3 regions of the Lysinibacillus sp. FSL P4-0201 genome follow, and region 3 is predicted to be linked to each of the others. Evidence: a T-box and tRNA genes for the amino acid it is inferred to sense, from the RefSeq annotation. Region 3 holds a T-box; the other regions hold tRNA genes.
What was found. The T-box of region 3 lies ahead of leuS (leucine--tRNA ligase). A T-box ahead of a tRNA ligase gene usually reads a tRNA of that ligase, here a tRNA-Leu.

Region 1: it has a tRNA-Leu gene. The T-box ahead of leuS (leucine--tRNA ligase) is inferred to sense a tRNA for this amino acid. The anticodon was not compared.
Region 2: it has a tRNA-Leu gene. The T-box ahead of leuS (leucine--tRNA ligase) is inferred to sense a tRNA for this amino acid. The anticodon was not compared.

What each region holds. Positions count from the first base shown of each region.
Region 1 covers NZ_CP151995.1:135,863-142,532, reverse strand. Annotated here, with positions in the region: tRNA gene MKY76_RS00710 (tRNA-Ala) at 71-146, opposite strand; tRNA gene MKY76_RS00705 (tRNA-Ile) at 159-235, opposite strand; rRNA gene MKY76_RS00700 (16S ribosomal RNA) at 330-1,881, opposite strand; tRNA gene MKY76_RS00695 (tRNA-Ala) at 2,022-2,097, opposite strand; tRNA gene MKY76_RS00690 (tRNA-Pro) at 2,117-2,193, opposite strand; tRNA gene MKY76_RS00685 (tRNA-Arg) at 2,203-2,279, opposite strand; tRNA gene MKY76_RS00680 (tRNA-Leu) at 2,288-2,376, opposite strand; tRNA gene MKY76_RS00675 (tRNA-Gly) at 2,382-2,456, opposite strand; tRNA gene MKY76_RS00670 (tRNA-Leu) at 2,493-2,577, opposite strand; tRNA gene MKY76_RS00665 (tRNA-Lys) at 2,595-2,670, opposite strand; tRNA gene MKY76_RS00660 (tRNA-Thr) at 2,678-2,753, opposite strand; tRNA gene MKY76_RS00655 (tRNA-Val) at 2,757-2,832, opposite strand; rRNA gene rrf (5S ribosomal RNA) at 2,843-2,958, opposite strand; rRNA gene MKY76_RS00645 (23S ribosomal RNA) at 3,073-6,000, opposite strand; rRNA gene MKY76_RS00640 (16S ribosomal RNA) at 6,182-6,670, opposite strand, start outside.
Region 2 covers NZ_CP151995.1:4,174,628-4,181,297, reverse strand. Annotated here, with positions in the region: gene rsbW (anti-sigma B factor RsbW) at 1-85, shown strand, start outside; gene sigB (RNA polymerase sigma factor SigB) at 63-848, shown strand; gene MKY76_RS21060 (Tex family protein) at 984-3,155, shown strand; gene MKY76_RS21055 (SprT family protein) at 3,223-3,684, shown strand; tRNA gene MKY76_RS21050 (tRNA-Asn) at 3,776-3,852, shown strand; tRNA gene MKY76_RS21045 (tRNA-Glu) at 3,854-3,925, shown strand; tRNA gene MKY76_RS21040 (tRNA-Asp) at 3,956-4,031, shown strand; tRNA gene MKY76_RS21035 (tRNA-Gln) at 4,037-4,111, shown strand; tRNA gene MKY76_RS21030 (tRNA-Lys) at 4,127-4,199, shown strand; tRNA gene MKY76_RS21025 (tRNA-Leu) at 4,266-4,351, shown strand; tRNA gene MKY76_RS21020 (tRNA-Arg) at 4,374-4,450, shown strand; tRNA gene MKY76_RS21015 (tRNA-Gly) at 4,468-4,541, shown strand; rRNA gene MKY76_RS21010 (16S ribosomal RNA) at 4,741-6,292, shown strand; rRNA gene MKY76_RS21005 (23S ribosomal RNA) at 6,474-6,670, shown strand, end outside.
Region 3 covers NZ_CP151995.1:3,505,699-3,512,368, reverse strand. Annotated here, with positions in the region: gene MKY76_RS17515 (MFS transporter) at 1-1,145, shown strand, start outside; gene MKY76_RS17510 (metalloregulator ArsR/SmtB family transcription factor) at 1,293-1,640, shown strand; gene sulP (sulfate permease) at 1,697-3,439, shown strand; T-box leader at 3,505-3,715, shown strand; gene leuS (leucine--tRNA ligase) at 3,802-6,219, shown strand; gene MKY76_RS17495 (nucleoside transporter C-terminal domain-containing protein) at 6,355-6,670, opposite strand, start outside.

The DNA of each region.
Region 1 (6,670 bases), 1.3 Mb from region 3:
AAACTTAAAAAATAAATGTGTTTGTTACAATTTCAATGTCGTTTTATCCAGTTTTCAAAGAACAAAAAAATGGTGGAGCCTAGCGGGATCGAACCGCTGACCTCCTGCGTGCAAGGCAGGCGCTCTCCCAGCTGAGCTAAGGCCCCAAGAGGTATATATGGTGGGCCTAAATGGACTCGAACCATCGACCTCACGCTTATCAGGCGTGCGCTCTAACCAGCTGAGCTATAGGCCCTCTTGGAAGTTTTATTGAATTTCATAAACCTTCAAAACTGAACGCAAAACGTAATCTTACAAACCCAAGGTTTGTATTCCGAAATAATCCTTAGAAAGGAGGTGATCCAGCCGCACCTTCCGATACGGCTACCTTGTTACGACTTCACCCCAATCATCTATCCCACCTTCGGCGGCTGGCTCCAAAAGGTTACCTCACCGACTTCGGGTGTTACAAACTCTCGTGGTGTGACGGGCGGTGTGTACAAGGCCCGGGAACGTATTCACCGCGGCATGCTGATCCGCGATTACTAGCGATTCCGGCTTCATGTAGGCGAGTTGCAGCCTACAATCCGAACTGAGAACGACTTTATCGGATTAGCTCCCTCTCGCGAGTTGGCAACCGTTTGTATCGTCCATTGTAGCACGTGTGTAGCCCAGGTCATAAGGGGCATGATGATTTGACGTCATCCCCACCTTCCTCCGGTTTGTCACCGGCAGTCACCTTAGAGTGCCCAACTAAATGATGGCAACTAAGATCAAGGGTTGCGCTCGTTGCGGGACTTAACCCAACATCTCACGACACGAGCTGACGACAACCATGCACCACCTGTCACCGTTGCCCCCGAAGGGGAAACTATATCTCTACAGTGGTCAACGGGATGTCAAGACCTGGTAAGGTTCTTCGCGTTGCTTCGAATTAAACCACATGCTCCACCGCTTGTGCGGGCCCCCGTCAATTCCTTTGAGTTTCAGTCTTGCGACCGTACTCCCCAGGCGGAGTGCTTAATGCGTTAGCTGCAGCACTAAGGGGCGGAAACCCCCTAACACTTAGCACTCATCGTTTACGGCGTGGACTACCAGGGTATCTAATCCTGTTTGCTCCCCACGCTTTCGCGCCTCAGCGTCAGTTACAGACCAGAAAGTCGCCTTCGCCACTGGTGTTCCTCCAAATCTCTACGCATTTCACCGCTACACTTGGAATTCCACTTTCCTCTTCTGCACTCAAGTCCCCCAGTTTCCAATGACCCTCCACGGTTGAGCCGTGGGCTTTCACATCAGACTTAAAGGACCGCCTGCGCGCGCTTTACGCCCAATAATTCCGGACAACGCTTGCCACCTACGTATTACCGCGGCTGCTGGCACGTAGTTAGCCGTGGCTTTCTAATAAGGTACCGTCAAGGTACAGCCAGTTACTACTGTACTTGTTCTTCCCTTACAACAGAGTTTTACGATCCGAAAACCTTCTTCACTCACGCGGCGTTGCTCCATCAGGCTTTCGCCCATTGTGGAAGATTCCCTACTGCTGCCTCCCGTAGGAGTCTGGGCCGTGTCTCAGTCCCAGTGTGGCCGATCACCCTCTCAGGTCGGCTACGCATCGTCGCCTTGGTGAGCCGTTACCTCACCAACTAGCTAATGCGCCGCGGGCCCATCCTATAGCGACAGCCGAAACCGTCTTTCAGTCTTTCACCATGAAGCAAAAGAGATTATTCGGTATTAGCCCCGGTTTCCCGGAGTTATCCCAAACTATAGGGTAGGTTGCCCACGTGTTACTCACCCGTCCGCCGCTAACGTCAAAGGAGCAAGCTCCTTTTCTGTTCGCTCGACTTGCATGTATTAGGCACGCCGCCAGCGTTCGTCCTGAGCCAGGATCAAACTCTCCATAAAAGAAATTTGATTAGCTCAAATTTTGCTGGCATCATGTTTGATGTCCAAAATTTTTGTTTTGTTCACTAGCAAAACTAGCTACTTAAAACTTTATTGATTACGTTTTGCTTGTTCAGTTTTCAAGGTTCATGTAATTGAATTGGTGGAGCCTAGCGGGATCGAACCGCTGACCTCCTGCGTGCAAGGCAGGCGCTCTCCCAGCTGAGCTAAGGCCCCATATTTTTATTTTAGGAAATGGTCGGGAAGACAGGATTCGAACCTGCGACCCCTTGGTCCCAAACCAAGTGCTCTACCAAGCTGAGCTACTTCCCGTTGTTCTTATGGCGCGCCCGACAGGAGTCGAACCCATAACCTTCTGATCCGTAGTCAGACGCTCTATCCAATTGAGCTACGGGCGCATTTAAAATGGTGCCGAGGACCGGAATCGAACCGGTACGGTAGTCACCTACCGCAGGATTTTAAGTCCTGTGCGTCTGCCAGTTCCGCCACCCCGGCACATTTGGAGCGGAAGACGAGGTTCGAACTCGCGACCCCCACCTTGGCAAGGTGGTGTTCTACCACTGAACTACTTCCGCATGTGCATAAGTTTTTTTATCTGGCAATTAAAATAATGGTGCGGGTGAAGGGAGTCGAACCCCCACGCCTTGCGGCGCTAGATCCTAAGTCTAGTGCGTCTGCCAATTCCGCCACACCCGCTTATTATTATTTATAAATGGTGAGCCATGAAGGACTCGAACCTTCGACCCTCTGATTAAAAGTCAGATGCTCTACCAACTGAGCTAATGGCTCGAAAAAATGGTGCCGGCTATAGGAATCGAACCCACGACCTACTGATTACAAGTCAGTTGCTCTACCTGCTGAGCTAAACCGGCATATGGTGGAGGATGACGGGCTCGAACTGCCGACCCTCTGCTTGTAAGGCAGATGCTCTCCCAGCTGAGCTAATCCTCCTGGGTATTATGCCTAGCGACGTCCTACTCTCACAGGGGGAAGCCCCCAACTACCATCGGCGCTAAAGAGCTTAACTTCCGTGTTCGGTATGGGAACGGGTGTGACCTCTTTGCCATCATCACTAGACTTATTAAAAGACAAGATTTATTATACCATATTTCAGTATAAATGCAAGCTTTTTTTAAACTTACTTGTTCTTTCAAAACTGAATAAACGGCGCATTGAATGTTTCAAACTTTTTTGGTTAAGTCCTCGATCGATTAGTATTCGTCAGCTCCATGTGTCACCACACTTCCACCTCGAACCTATCTACCTCATCGTCTTTGAGGGATCTTACTTACTTGCGTAATGGGAAATCTCATCTTGAGGGGGGCTTCATGCTTAGATGCTTTCAGCACTTATCCCGTCCACACATAGCTACCCAGCGATGCCTTTGGCAAGACAACTGGTACACCAGCGGTGTGTCCATCCCGGTCCTCTCGTACTAAGGACAGCTCCTCTCAAATTTCCTACGCCCACGACGGATAGGGACCGAACTGTCTCACGACGTTCTGAACCCAGCTCGCGTACCGCTTTAATGGGCGAACAGCCCAACCCTTGGGACCGACTACAGCCCCAGGATGCGATGAGCCGACATCGAGGTGCCAAACCTCCCCGTCGATGTGGACTCTTGGGGGAGATAAGCCTGTTATCCCCGGGGTAGCTTTTATCCGTTGAGCGATGGCCCTTCCATGCGGAACCACCGGATCACTAAGCCCGTCTTTCGACCCTGCTCGACTTGTAGGTCTCGCAGTCAAGCTCCCTTGTGCCTTTACACTCTACGAATGATTTCCAACCATTCTGAGGGAACCTTTGGGCGCCTCCGTTACCTTTTAGGAGGCGACCGCCCCAGTCAAACTGTCCGCCTGACACTGTCTCCTGCCCCGCTAAGGGGCATGGGTTAGAATTTCAATACAACCAGGGTAGTATCCCACCGACGCCTCCTTCGAAGCTGGCGCTCCGAGATCTCTGGCTCCTACCTATCCTGTACAAGTTGTACCAAAATTCAATATCAGGCTACAGTAAAGCTCCACGGGGTCTTTCCGTCCTGTCGCGGGTAACCTGCATCTTCACAGGTACTATAATTTCACCGAGTCTCTCGTTGAGACAGTGCCCAGATCGTTACGCCTTTCGTGCGGGTCGGAACTTACCCGACAAGGAATTTCGCTACCTTAGGACCGTTATAGTTACGGCCGCCGTTTACTGGGGCTTCAATTCGCAGCTTCGCTTGCGCTAACCACTCCTCTTAACCTTCCAGCACCGGGCAGGCGTCAGCCCCTATACGTCACCTTACGGTTTTGCAGAGACCTGTGTTTTTGCTAAACAGTCGCCTGGGCCTATTCACTGCGGCTCTCATGCGCTTGCACGCTCAAGAGCACCCCTTCTCCCGAAGTTACGGGGTCATTTTGCCGAGTTCCTTAACGAGAGTTCTCTCGCACACCTTAGGATTCTCTCCTCGACTACCTGTGTCGGTTTGCGGTACGGGCACCTCTCACCTCGATAGAGGCTTTTCTTGGCAGTGTGAAATCAGGAACTTCGTCCATACGGACTCGCCATCACAGCTCAACGTTACAGTGTGCGGATTTGCCTACACACACGCCTTACTGCTTGGACGCGCACAACCAACGGCGCGCTTACCCTATCCTACTGCGTCCCCCCATTTCTCAAACGGTGAGGAGGTGGTACAGGAATATCAACCTGTTGTCCATCGCCTACGCCTATCGGCCTCGGCTTAGGTCCCGACTAACCCTGAGCGGACGAGCCTTCCTCAGGAAACCTTAGTCATACGGTGGACGGGATTCTCACCCGTCTTTCGCTACTCATACCGGCATTCTCACTTCTAAGCGCTCCACCAGTCCTTCCGATCTGACTTCAACGCACTTAGAACGCTCTCCTACCACTGACATCGTAGATGTCAATCCACAGCTTCGGTGAATCGTTTAGCCCCGATACATTTTCGGCGCAGCGTCACTCGACCAGTGAGCTATTACGCACTCTTTAAATGATGGCTGCTTCTAAGCCAACATCCTGGTTGTCTGTGCAACGCCACATCCTTTTCCACTTAACGATTACTTTGGGACCTTAGCTGGTGGTCTGGGCTGTTTCCCTTTTGACTACGGATCTTATCACTCGCAGTCTGACTCCCGTGTATAAATATCTGGCATTCGGAGTTTGTCTGAATTCGGTAAACCGGGATGGCCCCCTAGTCCAAACAGTGCTCTACCTCCAGTATTCTCATCACGAGGCTAGCCCTAAAGCTATTTCGGAGAGAACCAGCTATCTCCAAGTTCGATTGGAATTTCTCCGCTACCCACACCTCATCCCCGCACTTTTCAACGTGCGTGGGTTCGGGCCTCCAGTAAGTGTTACCTCACCTTCACCCTGGACATGGGTAGATCACCTGGTTTCGGGTCTACGACCACGTACTATTTCGCCCTATTCAGACTCGCTTTCGCTGCGGCTCCGCCTTCTAAAGCTTAACCTCGCACGTAATCGTAACTCGCCGGTTCATTCTACAAAAGGCACGCTATCACCCATTAACGGGCTCTAACTACTTGTAGGCACACGGTTTCAGGATCTCTTTCACTCCCCTTCCGGGGTGCTTTTCACCTTTCCCTCACGGTACTGGTTCACTATCGGTCACTAGGTAGTATTTAGCCTTGGGAGATGGTCCTCCCGGATTCCGACGGAATTTCACGTGTTCCGCCGTACTCAGGATCCACTCAGGAGAGAACGAACTTTCGACTACAGGGCTTTTACCTGCTCTGGCGGACCTTTCCAAGTCGCTTCATCTAACTCGCTCTTTTGTAACTCCGTATAGAGTGTCCTACAACCCCAAGAGGCAAGCCTCTTGGTTTGGGCTCTTCCCGTTTCGCTCGCCGCTACTCAGGGAATCGATTTTTCTTTCTCTTCCTCCAGGTACTTAGATGTTTCAGTTCCCTGGGTCTGCCTTCAAGACGCTATGTATTCACGTCAAGATACTACGCGATTAAACGTAGTGGGTTCCCCCATTCGGAAATCTCCGGATCAAAGCTCACTTACAGCTCCCCGAAGCATATCGGTGTTAGTGCCGTCCTTCTTCGGCTCCTAGTGCCAAGGCATTCGCCGTGCGCCCTTAATAACTTAACCAAGTTATTAAGCCTATAAAAAACTTAAAAAATAAATGTGTTTGTTACAATTTCAATGTCGTTTTATCCAGTTTTCAAAGAACAAGTTTTGAAGTGTTTCATTCAGATAGAATAAACCTTCAAAACTGAACGCAAAACGTAATCTTACAAACCCAAGGTTTGTATTCCGAAATAATCCTTAGAAAGGAGGTGATCCAGCCGCACCTTCCGATACGGCTACCTTGTTACGACTTCACCCCAATCATCTATCCCACCTTCGGCGGCTGGCTCCAAAAGGTTACCTCACCGACTTCGGGTGTTACAAACTCTCGTGGTGTGACGGGCGGTGTGTACAAGGCCCGGGAACGTATTCACCGCGGCATGCTGATCCGCGATTACTAGCGATTCCGGCTTCATGTAGGCGAGTTGCAGCCTACAATCCGAACTGAGAACGACTTTATCGGATTAGCTCCCTCTCGCGAGTTGGCAACCGTTTGTATCGTCCATTGTAGCACGTGTGTAGCCCAGGTCATAAGGGGCATGATGATTTGACGTCATCCCCACCTTCCTCCGGTTTGTCACCGGCAGTCACCTTAGAGTGCCCAACTAAATGATGGCAACTAAGATCAAGGGTTGCGCTCGTTGCGGGACTTAACCCAACATCTCACGACACGAGCTGACGACAACCATGC
Region 2 (6,670 bases), 670 kb from region 3:
TAACGATGGTGGCGTAACTGTCTTCATGACAAAGTATGTCACTAGGGAGCAGGTGGAGAAAAATGTCGAAAGAATCACTACATAAATCTTCATCTAAAGAAGATGTACTTAAGTGGATTGAATTGTACCAGTCAACGGAGGATGATGAAGCACAAACCAATTTAGTGATTCATTATCGATATCTAGTTGAATCTATAGCTCGTAAATATTCGAATGGTAAATCTTATTATGATGATATTGTTCAAGTAGGGATGCTGGGATTGTTAGGTGCAATAAGACGTTTTGATCCGAATGTTGGTCGTAGTTTTGAAGCTTTTGCCGTGCCAACAATTGTTGGGGAAATCAAACGTTTTTTACGTGATAAAACATGGGATGTACATGTGCCTAGACGTATAAAGGAACTTGGGCCGAGGATTAAATCAACTGTGGAGGCGCTGACAATTGAATTACAGCGTTCTCCATCCATTAAAGATATTGCTGAACGATTAGAAGTAGCAGAGGAAGAGGTACTAGAAGCTATGGAAATGAGCCGTAGTTATCAAGCTCTTTCTATGGACCATTCGATAGAGTCAGACTCAGACGGTAGTACAGTCACGTTATTCGATATTTTGGGCAGGGAAGACGATGGCTATGAAATGACCAATAAACGAATGATTGTTTCAGAGGCGCTGGTTGTGTTGAATGAGAGGGAAAAACAAATTATTCAGCTTACATATCTAGAGCAACTTAGTCAAAAAGAAGCTGGAGAACGATTAGGGATTTCTCAAATGCATGTATCGAGGATACAAAGGAAAGCAATAAAGAAATTACAAGAGGCTATTCTAGCAAGTGGCGGTGTTTCGCTCTAATCTTTCATGGGTGTTTAATGAAAAATACCTTTAAAATGAATGGAAATAGTCTACTCATATTCGTCTGAGTAGACTATTTTTTTGCATTTTTAGTAAAGTGTAATGGTAAAATGAAAAGAAAAAGGTAGTGATGATGTGGAGCAAAAGCAAATGTTACAGCTCATTGCAAAGGATGTAGCAGTCAAACCAGGGCAAGTAGAAGCTGTTATTAACTTATTAGAAGAGGGAAATACGGTACCATTTATTGCGCGCTATCGAAAAGAGGTTACAGGATCACTCGATGAGGTGCAAATTAAAGCTGTAGAAGATCGTTATCACTACATACAGCAACTTGAACAACGAAAAGAAGAAGTTATACGATTAATCCAAGAGCAAGAAAAGCTTACACCAGAATTAGAGCAGGCTATTCTTTCTGCAACAATCTTACAACGTGTTGAGGATTTATATAGACCATATAAGCAAAAACGACGTACAAAGGCGACGATTGCAAAAGAGAAAGGTTTAGAGCCTCTTGCAGATCTCCTGTTAGCATTTAGTGATGATGCATTAGAGCAATTAGCAACTGACTTTGTGGACAACGAACAAGTTGCTAATACGGAAGAAGCCCTGATAGGAGCTCGAGATATATTAGCAGAACGTTTTGCGGACGATGCCTCTATTCGTGAAAAAATCCGAGCTTATTCATGGAAAGATGGAATTCTTGTGACGTCTGTGAAAAATACAGAAATCGACGAGAAAAATGTTTTTGAAATGTATTACGAATATGAAGAGCCTGTTAGTCGCATTGTACCACACCGTATTTTAGCGATAAACCGAGGAGAGAAAGAAGAAATCTTAAAGGTTTCTATTCATGTGCCGGTGGATCGAGTATTAATGATTATGTGGAAAGAATGGATACCTGCAACTGGTTCGTCTCCTGCTATTGCAGAAGTTAAACTAGCAATCGAGGATTCGTACAAGCGTTTAATTCAGCCTTCAATTGAGAGGGAATTACGAAACGAGCTTACAGAAAAAGCTGAGGCACAGGCTATTCATATTTTTTCCGAAAATTTACGTAACCTATTGCTACAACCACCTATGAAAGGTAAATATGTTTTAGGGGTTGATCCAGCTTACCGTACAGGTTGCAAGCTGGCGGTTGTAGATGAAACTGGGAAAATGCTTGAGGTTACAGCTATTTACCCACATCCACCGAAACCAGATGTGGCAAAATCCAAAGCTATTGTAAAAGGAATTTTGGCAAAGTATCCAATAAGTATAATTGCCATTGGTAATGGTACAGCATCTCGAGAGACAGAACAATTTATCGCGGATGTATTAAATGAACTTACTACTGACATAGCCTATGTGATTGTCAATGAAGCGGGGGCGTCTGTTTATTCAGCGTCTGAAATTGCACGTACAGAATTTCCTGATTTACAGGTTGAACAACGTAGTGCTGTCTCCATTGCACGTCGCTTACAGGATCCTTTATCAGAGTTAGTGAAAATTGAACCAAAAGCTGTGGGTGTAGGTCAGTATCAGCATGATGTTTCTCAAAAAAAATTAAATGAATCGCTATCTTTTATAGTAGAAACAGCTGTTAACCAAGTTGGTGTAGATGTAAATACGGCTTCATCATCACTCTTACAATATGTTTCTGGTCTATCAAAAACTGTTGCAGAGAATATCGTAAAGACGCGAGAGGAAAATGGTCAATTTACTACACGTGCGCAATTAAAGAAGATTCCAAGGTTAGGCGCCAAAACGTATGAACAAGCTATTGGTTTCCTACGTGTCCCAGAAGCAAAAAATCCGTTTGATGCTACAGGTATTCATCCTGAGAGCTATGCCCTTGCTGAGCAAGTATTAGCAGAGGCTCAAATAGATAAAAAAGAGTTAGGGACACAGAAGGCAGAGGATGCTATTGCAGCACTAAATATCCAAAAATTAAGTGATGTGCTTGGAGTAGGAGTTGTGACAATTCAAGATATCGTGGATACCTTAATGAAACCTAGTCGTGACCCACGTGATGCATTCCCACAACCATTGCTTAAGACTGATGTATTAAAAATGGAAGATTTAAAAGTAGGTATGGAATTGCAGGGGACGGTAAGAAATGTAGTAGATTTCGGCGCATTTGTTGACATTGGCGTGAAGCAAGATGGACTTGTGCATATTTCTAAACTCCAAAATAAACGTATTAAGCATCCATTAGAAGTTGTGGCACTTGGGGATATTGTAACTGTCTGGGTTGAACAAATAGATGTAACGAAAGGGCGTATCTCTTTAACGATGCTCCCTCCTAAAAATCAAGCATTAGTTTGAGTACTAAATTTTTGCCACACTGTCTATACTACGCAGTGTGGTATTCTTGTTGTTAGAGGTGATTACTATGGACAATCAAGAATTACAAGAGCTTGTTCGTCGCTTATCTTTAGAAAACTTTCAGAGGCCTTTTCTGCATCAAGCCTACTTTAATCCGAGATTACGGTCAACGGGAGGACGATATCTTTTACAATCCCATAATATTGAGATTAATCCTAAAGCCTATGAGTTATACGGTTTGAAAGAGATTCATGGTATTGTTTTACACGAATTATGCCATTATCACCTACATATTGAAGGTAAAGGGTATCAGCATCGAGATAAAGATTTTAGAGAATTATTAAGGAAAGTAGATGCCCCTCGATTTTGCGCAGTTTTACATGTCCCGAAAGCTACAGTTAAAAAACAACGACGACGCTATACATATACTTGTGTCAATTGCCACCAATTATATATACGGAAAATAAAAATGAATGTTGAAAGGTATTGTTGCAGTAAGTGTTTGGGGAAATTAAAATTAGTAGAGTAAAAAAAGTTTAAAAAATAGTTGACGTTTTGTTGAGTTGTCCCTATAATAGTAAAAGTCGACAAGATAACGACGACAACATAACATGAATTATTCCGAAGTAGCTCAGTTGGTAGTAGCACCTGACTGTTAATCAGGTTGTCGCAGGTTCGAGTCCTGCCTTCGGAGCCATGGCCCCTTGGTCAAGTGGTTAAGACACCGCCCTTTCACGGCGGTAACACGGGTTCGAATCCCGTAGGGGTCATTTTTCATAATTTAATGTAAATAATATTTTGGTCCCGTGGTGTAGCGGTTAACATGCCTGCCTGTCACGCAGGAGATCGCCGGTTCGATCCCGGTCGGGACCGCCACTTATTGGGGTATAGCCAAGCGGTAAGGCAACGGATTTTGATTCCGTCATGCCTAGGTTCGAATCCTAGTACCCCAGCCATTCATTTCTTAATTCGAGCCATTAGCTCAGTTGGTAGAGCATCTGACTTTTAATCAGAGGGTCGAAGGTTCGAGTCCTTCATGGCTCATCTCTTTAAGAAAAAGAGTTGACTTTTTGAATTATCATAGTATAATAAAAAAGTTACTAATTGAATGCGGTCGTGGCGGAACGGCAGACGCGCTAGGTTGAGGGCCTAGTGGGGGCAACCCCGTGGAGGTTCAAGTCCTCTCGGCCGCACCAAGTCAATTAATTAATTTCATATGCGCCCGTAGCTCAATTGGATAGAGCGTCTGACTACGGATCAGAAGGTTGTGGGTTCGACTCCTGCCGGGCGCGCCATTTTTAAGAAAATATATGCGGGTGTAGTTTAATGGTAAAACCTCAGCCTTCCAAGCTGATGTCGTGAGTTCGATTCTCATCACCCGCTCCAAAAAAAGTGTTGACAACCTCTTGGTTGTATGGTAAATTTAAATAGTTGTCCAAAAGGGCGATGACATGAACCTTGAAAACTGAACAAGCAAAACGTAATCAATAAAGTTTTAAGTAGCTAGCTTCGGTTAGTGAACAAAACAAAAATTTTGGACATCAAACATGATGCCAGCAAAACAATTTGAGCTAATCAAATTTCTTTTATGGAGAGTTTGATCCTGGCTCAGGACGAACGCTGGCGGCGTGCCTAATACATGCAAGTCGAGCGAACAGAAAAGGAGCTTGCTCCTTTGACGTTAGCGGCGGACGGGTGAGTAACACGTGGGCAACCTACCCTATAGTTTGGGATAACTCCGGGAAACCGGGGCTAATACCGAATAATCTCTTTTGCTTCATGGTGAAAGACTGAAAGACGGTTTCGGCTGTCGCTATAGGATGGGCCCGCGGCGCATTAGCTAGTTGGTGAGGTAACGGCTCACCAAGGCGACGATGCGTAGCCGACCTGAGAGGGTGATCGGCCACACTGGGACTGAGACACGGCCCAGACTCCTACGGGAGGCAGCAGTAGGGAATCTTCCACAATGGGCGAAAGCCTGATGGAGCAACGCCGCGTGAGTGAAGAAGGTTTTCGGATCGTAAAACTCTGTTGTAAGGGAAGAACAAGTACAGTAGTAACTGGCTGTACCTTGACGGTACCTTATTAGAAAGCCACGGCTAACTACGTGCCAGCAGCCGCGGTAATACGTAGGTGGCAAGCGTTGTCCGGAATTATTGGGCGTAAAGCGCGCGCAGGCGGTCCTTTAAGTCTGATGTGAAAGCCCACGGCTCAACCGTGGAGGGTCATTGGAAACTGGGGGACTTGAGTGCAGAAGAGGAAAGTGGAATTCCAAGTGTAGCGGTGAAATGCGTAGAGATTTGGAGGAACACCAGTGGCGAAGGCGACTTTCTGGTCTGTAACTGACGCTGAGGCGCGAAAGCGTGGGGAGCAAACAGGATTAGATACCCTGGTAGTCCACGCCGTAAACGATGAGTGCTAAGTGTTAGGGGGTTTCCGCCCCTTAGTGCTGCAGCTAACGCATTAAGCACTCCGCCTGGGGAGTACGGTCGCAAGACTGAAACTCAAAGGAATTGACGGGGGCCCGCACAAGCGGTGGAGCATGTGGTTTAATTCGAAGCAACGCGAAGAACCTTACCAGGTCTTGACATCCCGTTGACCACTGTAGAGATATAGTTTCCCCTTCGGGGGCAACGGTGACAGGTGGTGCATGGTTGTCGTCAGCTCGTGTCGTGAGATGTTGGGTTAAGTCCCGCAACGAGCGCAACCCTTGATCTTAGTTGCCATCATTTAGTTGGGCACTCTAAGGTGACTGCCGGTGACAAACCGGAGGAAGGTGGGGATGACGTCAAATCATCATGCCCCTTATGACCTGGGCTACACACGTGCTACAATGGACGATACAAACGGTTGCCAACTCGCGAGAGGGAGCTAATCCGATAAAGTCGTTCTCAGTTCGGATTGTAGGCTGCAACTCGCCTACATGAAGCCGGAATCGCTAGTAATCGCGGATCAGCATGCCGCGGTGAATACGTTCCCGGGCCTTGTACACACCGCCCGTCACACCACGAGAGTTTGTAACACCCGAAGTCGGTGAGGTAACCTTTTGGAGCCAGCCGCCGAAGGTGGGATAGATGATTGGGGTGAAGTCGTAACAAGGTAGCCGTATCGGAAGGTGCGGCTGGATCACCTCCTTTCTAAGGATTATTTCGGAATACAAACCTTGGGTTTGTAAGATTACGTTTTGCGTTCAGTTTTGAAGGTTCATTCTATCTGAATGAAACACTTCAAAACTTGTTCTTTGAAAACTGGATAAAACGACATTGAAATTGTAACAAACACATTTATTTTTTAAGTTTTTTATAGGCTTAATAACTTGGTTAAGTTATTAAGGGCGCACGGCGAATGCCTTGGCACTAGGAGCCGAAGAAGGACGGCACTAACACCGATATGCTTCGGGGAGCTGTAAGTGAGCTTTGATCCGGAGATTTCCGAATGGGGGAACCCACTACGTTTAATCGCGTAGTATCTTGACGTGAATACATAGCGTCTTGAAGGCAGACCCAGGGAACTGA
Region 3 (6,670 bases):
TGCTTGTGAACACAACAGGCAACTCTTTTTTATGGCCTTTGAATGCCATTTATATGCATGATTATTTAGGCAAATCTTTAGCTATGGCTGGTTTTGTCTTAATGCTGAATTCTGCTGCTGGAGTATTAGGTAATCTATTAGGTGGTTACTTATTTGATAGAATTGGTGGCTATAAAGCTATTATGCTTGGTATCCTGTTAACGATTGCTTCATTAATTGGCTTAACAATTTGGCACGGTTGGCCACATTATGTGTGGTTTTTAACGATACTAGGCTTTAGTGGGGGCATTGTTTTCCCAGGTATGTTTGCCTTAGCTGGGGCTGCCTGGCCAGAAGGTGGACGTAAGGCTTTTAATACTATCTATTTAGCACAAAATGTCGGTGTTGCCGTAGGTCCCGCCCTTGCCGGTATAGTGGCAGATTATCAATTTGACTATGTGTTTAAAGTGAATTTAGGTATGTATATTTTATTCTTTTTCATTGCCTTATTTACATTTAAGCGTTTGGAGGCGGGCAGTATTGCACCTAAAAATGTCTTGAGCGAAAGTAAACGAATTGTAAACAAGGCACCTTTCTATGCTTTGTTAATAATTAGTGCATCCTCCGTTTTATGCTGGCTAGCATATTCTCAATGGAGTGCAACCATTTCATCTTATACACAAGATTTAGGATTGGGATTAAAGCAATATAGCCTACTTTGGACAATCAACGGTCTTCTAATTGTCATTGGGCAACCACTCATTGCACCGCTCGTAAAGCGGTGGGAACACAATTTAAAGCGTCAGTTAGTATTTGGTGTAACGCTGATTGCACTTTCCTTTGGTATTATTGCCTTTGCAAACGATTTTAAAATGTTTGGAGCAGCGATGCTTGTCTTAACATTTGGCGAAATGTTTTATACGCCAGCATTACCAACAATTGCTAATCAACTGGCACCAAAAGGTCGACAAGGATTCTATCAAGGGATTATCAATAGTGCTGCTACTGGAGGACGGATGATTGGTCCACTATTTGGTGGTATTATGGTAGATCAATTTGGCATGATTCCTCTCGTTTTAACATTGGTGGTCATCGTACTATTGGCGATTATTCCATGTTTAACATACGATTATCCTTTAAAGAAGAACAAAATAGTAGCAGATTAATAATGTCGCACTGAAAAGAGCAAAAACGAGTGTTAAGCACTTGTTTTTGTTCTTTTTTTAATAGTAGATATTGAAAAAATGTTGTGACAGGATTACAATCATACATATTCAAATATTTGAATATGTAGTTATATGGAGGGGTTTTTTATGGACGAGGGCTTACAACAGTTTAAAGCGGATTTTTTCAAAGCATTAGCACATCCGTTACGCATCAGAATACTTGAACTCCTTGTAGATGGACAGAAAAGTGTCAATGAGATTCAAGATTGCTTAGAGAAAGAGGGTTCTGCCGTTTCTCAGCAATTAAGTGTATTGCGTGCTAAAAATATTGTTTATGGCGTGAAGGAAGGAAAAAAAGTTTATTATTCTTTAAGTGACCCAATGATTGGTGCATTACTTGGGGTGGCAAAGGATATTTTTAATAACCATTTGGTTAATACCATTTCGAGATTAGAGGAAATGACAAGTAATGAAGGTGACGAAGAGAATAAGTAAATCAATGATGATGAAAAATTGGGCTTTGCTTATTATTTCGAAGGGAAGATTTATCTATGAAGTCACTGTTTACAGGACGCTTTGAAGGATATTCAGTTCAACATGTAAAGAAGGATTTATTGTCAGGGGTTATTGTGGGAATCGTTGCTATTCCACTTGCCATGTCCTTTGCCATAGCATCGGGTGTGAAACCTGAATATGGGATTTATACGGCTTGCATTGCAGGTATTCTTATTTCTCTCTTTGGAGGTTCTAAATATCAAATAGGTGGGCCTACGGGGGCGTTTGTGCCAATTCTATTGGGGATTGTTCTTACCTATGGCTATGAAGATTTATTACTTGCGGGTTTAATGGCAGGGGTATTGCTTTGTGTCATGGGCTTTTTTAAGTTAGGGACTCTAATTAAGTTTATTCCACGTCCTGTAACAGTTGGTTTTACAGCAGGGATAGCAGTGATTATTTTTACAGGTCAAATCGCTAACTTTCTAGGGCTCACAAATGTTAAAAGGCATGAATATTTTATCGCCAACATACAGGAAATCATTAAGCAGCTTGGTACGACAAATACGTATAGTATTCTTACTGCTGTCGTATGCTTGGCAACAATAATGATAACTCCAAAGTTTTTTCCAAAGGTTCCAGGAGCATTAGCGGGTATCGTTGTCTCTACACTTATGGCAACTTTCTTCTTTTCAGGACAAGTTGCTACCATTGCAACGGCTTATGGGCAAATTCCTAATACATTACCTCATTTCGCCTTACCAAACATCACGCTCGAACGATTACAACAACTTATTGGCCCAGCGTTTGTCATTGCAATGCTAGGTGGTATTGAGTCTCTATTATCGGCAGTTGTGGCGGATGGGATGACAAATAGTAAGCATAACAGTAATCGTGAGTTAATTGGTCAGGGGATTGCTAATATTGTGACGCCTTTATTCGGTGGTATTCCAGCAACAGGCGCCATTGCACGCACAGCGACCAATATCAAAACAGGCGCAGTATCTCCTATGTCGGGTATCATTCATGGTGTGTTTGTTTTAATCACATTATTGTTATTAGCTCCATATGCATCTCATATTCCGTTAGCAAGCATGGCTCCGGTATTGATGGTCGTAGCTTGGAATATGAGTGAACGACATCATTTTTCACATATCGCAAAATTAAAATCAGGCGACTCACTGGTATTATTGATTACCTTTTTATTAACGGTATTCACTAGTCTTACATTAGCAGTTGAGGTAGGGCTTGTGCTGGCTGTGCTATTATTTGCGAAACGCATGAGTGAAAAGCTTGTTGTTACAAAAGTACTTCCAGATCATTCAAATAAAAGTGAAAAGGTACAGCCACATGTAGTGCATCAGCAGCATGATTGCCCGCAAATTAGTATGTACACAATTGAAGGGCCGTTGTTTTTTGGTGCTGCACAAATGTTTGAACAAACGATTGAAAGTACTTTGCATCAGCAACCAAGAGTTTTGATATTACGGATGGGGAAAGTGCCCTTTATGGATTCTACTGGAGAAGCATATTTTAGCAATATCATTGAAAATTATACAGCACAGGGCGGTACTATTTTGGTAACGGGTGTGCAAGGAGATTTAAAGGATGCTCTTCAGCACAATGGACTTTACGATAAAATAGGCGCGCAGCATTTTTTTCAGCATACTGGAGAAGCGATTACAAAAGCTTTCCATTATTTAAACGTCAATCAATGTATTGGTTGTCAGCACTTTGCTTTTCATGAATGTCAGGATTTATCAAAGTCTAAGGAAGAAAAGGATTTAATTGTTCAGTAATGGGTAAGCTGTAAACAAAGGCTTGTGCTTTTCAATACTTTCCATTAGAATAAATGCAATATCATGTAAAGACTGTGATGAGGAATAGTAGATTTGTGGTTCTTTTTAGAGAGCTAGCGGTTGGTGGGAGCTAGTAAGAATGCAAGTTGAACTCGCCTTCTGAGTCTACCCGCGTGAAACAGCGTGTGTCGTTTCTTCCGCGTTAAGGAAGCTTGAGCCGAGTGTAATCACTAATTTGGGTGGTACCGCGGGAGTACAAATTCTCTCGTCCCTTCTATAAGAAAGGGGCGAGTTTTTTTATTTTTTAAATATTTTGTCAATTATGATGGAGAGCAGCACGATCAATCGAAGGAGGAAAAAAAATGAGTTTTAATCATGAACAAATTGAAAAAAAGTGGCAGCAATATTGGGCTGATAACAAAACATTTAAAACTGAAAATGAAACAGCGAAGCCTAAATTCTTTGCTTTAGATATGTTCCCTTATCCATCTGGCGCAGGACTACATGTAGGCCATCCAGAGGGGTATACGGCAACTGATATTCTATCACGCTTTAAACGTATGCAAGGCTATAATGTACTTCATCCAATGGGCTGGGATGCTTTTGGTTTACCAGCTGAGCAATATGCACTTGATACAGGGAATGATCCAGCTGAATTTACAGCTAAAAATATTGCGACATTTAAACGTCAAATTCAAGAGCTAGGCTTCAGCTATGATTGGGATCGCGAAATTAACACAACTGATCCAGAGTATTATAAATGGACACAATGGATTTTTATCCAGCTTTATAAGAAAGGTTTAGCTTATGTAGATGAAGTAGCTGTTAACTGGTGTCCAGCACTTGGCACGGTATTAGCTAACGAAGAAGTAATTGATGGGAAATCAGAGCGTGGTGGTCATCCAGTAGAACGCAGACCAATGAAGCAGTGGATGCTTAAAATTACAGCCTATGCTGATCGTTTAATCGATGACTTAGAAGAAGTTGATTGGCCTGAATCAATTAAAGATATGCAACGCAATTGGATTGGCCGTTCAGAAGGGGCAGAAGTGACATTTGCCATTGACGGTTCTGATCAAAACTTCACAGTTTTCACAACACGTCCTGATACATTGTTTGGTGCTACATACTGTGTGCTTGCACCAGAGCATAAATTAGTGGAACAAATTACAACAGCTGACCAACGCCAAGCTGTTGAGGCTTATTTAGAGAAAGTTAAAATGAAATCTGACCTAGAGCGTACAGATTTAGCGAAAGAAAAAACAGGTGTATTTACAGGTGCTTATGCAGTGAATCCGATAAACGGTAAAAAAGTGCCGATTTGGATTGCTGACTATGTGTTAGTGTCTTATGGTACAGGTGCTATTATGGCGGTGCCAGCACATGATGAACGTGACTATGAATTCGCAACTGAATTTGGCTTAGACATCGTTCCTGTACTTGAAGGTGGAGACATTAGCAAAGAAGCATTTACAGGTGATGGTCAACATATTAACTCTGAATTCCTGAATGGCTTAAATAAAGCAGATGGCATTGCGAAAGCCATTGAATGGTTAGCGGAAAAAGGTGTAGGGGAGAAGAAAATTTCTTATCGTCTACGTGACTGGTTATTCTCCCGTCAGCGTTATTGGGGTGAACCAATTCCAATGATTCATTGGGAAGATGGCACGATTACGCCAGTTCCAGAATCAGAATTACCTTTAATGCTACCAAAAACAGATAATATCCGTCCATCAGGTACTGGTGAATCACCATTAGCAAATATTGAAGAATGGGTAAATGTTGTCGATCCAGAGACAGGTAAAAAAGGGCGTCGTGAAACAAATACAATGCCGCAGTGGGCAGGTTCGAGCTGGTACTTCCTACGCTATATTGACCCTACAAATACTGAGGCGATTGCAGACCCAGAGTTACTAAAACGTTGGTTACCAGTTGATATTTATATTGGTGGTGCGGAGCATGCTGTATTACATTTACTATACGCTCGCTTCTGGCATAAAGTTCTCTATGATTTAGGCGTTGTTCATACAAAAGAGCCATTCCAAAAATTATTTAACCAGGGAATGATTCTAGGTGAAGGTAACGAGAAAATGTCTAAATCTAAGGGCAATGTTGTCAACCCAGATGAAATCATTACGTCACATGGTGCCGATACATTACGTTTATATGAAATGTTCATGGGCCCACTAGAGGCTTCTGTTGCATGGTCTACAAATGGTTTAGATGGAGCACGTCGCTTCTTAGACCGTATCTGGCGTCTATTTGTCAGTGAAGAAGATGGCGCAATTTCAACAAAAATTCAAGTGTCTAACGATCAATCACTTGAAAAATCATACCACCAAACAGTGAAAAAAGTGACAGAGGATTATGAAGGCATCCGCTTTAACACAGCTATTTCACAAATGATGGTCTTTATTAATGATTGCTATAAAGCTGATGTGATTCCAACGACTTATGCTGAAGGCTTTGTGAAAATGCTAGCTCCAATCGCTCCGCATATTGCAGAAGAACTATGGCAACTATTAGGACACGATTCAACTCTTTCATATGAGCAATGGCCAACATATGATGAAGCAAAGCTTGTGGATGATGAAGTAGAAATTGCTGTACAAGTTGCTGGTAAAGTTCGTGCTAAGATTGTCGTAGCAAAAGATGCTTCAAAAGAGGATATTGAAAAAGTAGCACTTGCCGATGAAAAGGTTCAAGAATACATGGCAGGAAAGAGCTTAGTGAAAATCATCGTTATTCCAGGCAAACTTGTCAATATTGTCGTAAAATAAAGAGATATAAAGTAAAAATGTACATTACTAAATTCAATTTTAGTAATGTACATTTTTTAATTTAGAGCTTAAGCAATAAAATAAGGACTGCACCCATCTAACTGAGTGCAGTTCAATAAATAGCTCCTGATACAATTAAATAATCAATCCCACAATAATAGCTGTTAGGATACTTACGAGTGTAGCACCGTACAACAACTTTAGTCCAAATCGAGCAACGACATTCCCTTGCCTTTCATTCAAACCTTTTACAGCTCCCGAAATAATCCCGATTGATGAAAAGTTGGCAAAAGATACGAGGAATACAGAAATAATACCTAATGTACGTTCACTCATGGACTCGGCAACATCGCCAAGGTTAATCATAGCAACAAATTCGTTTGTTACTAATTTGGTTGCCATAATACCGCCAGCAGCCACAGCATCTGCCCATGGGATACCCATTAGGAAA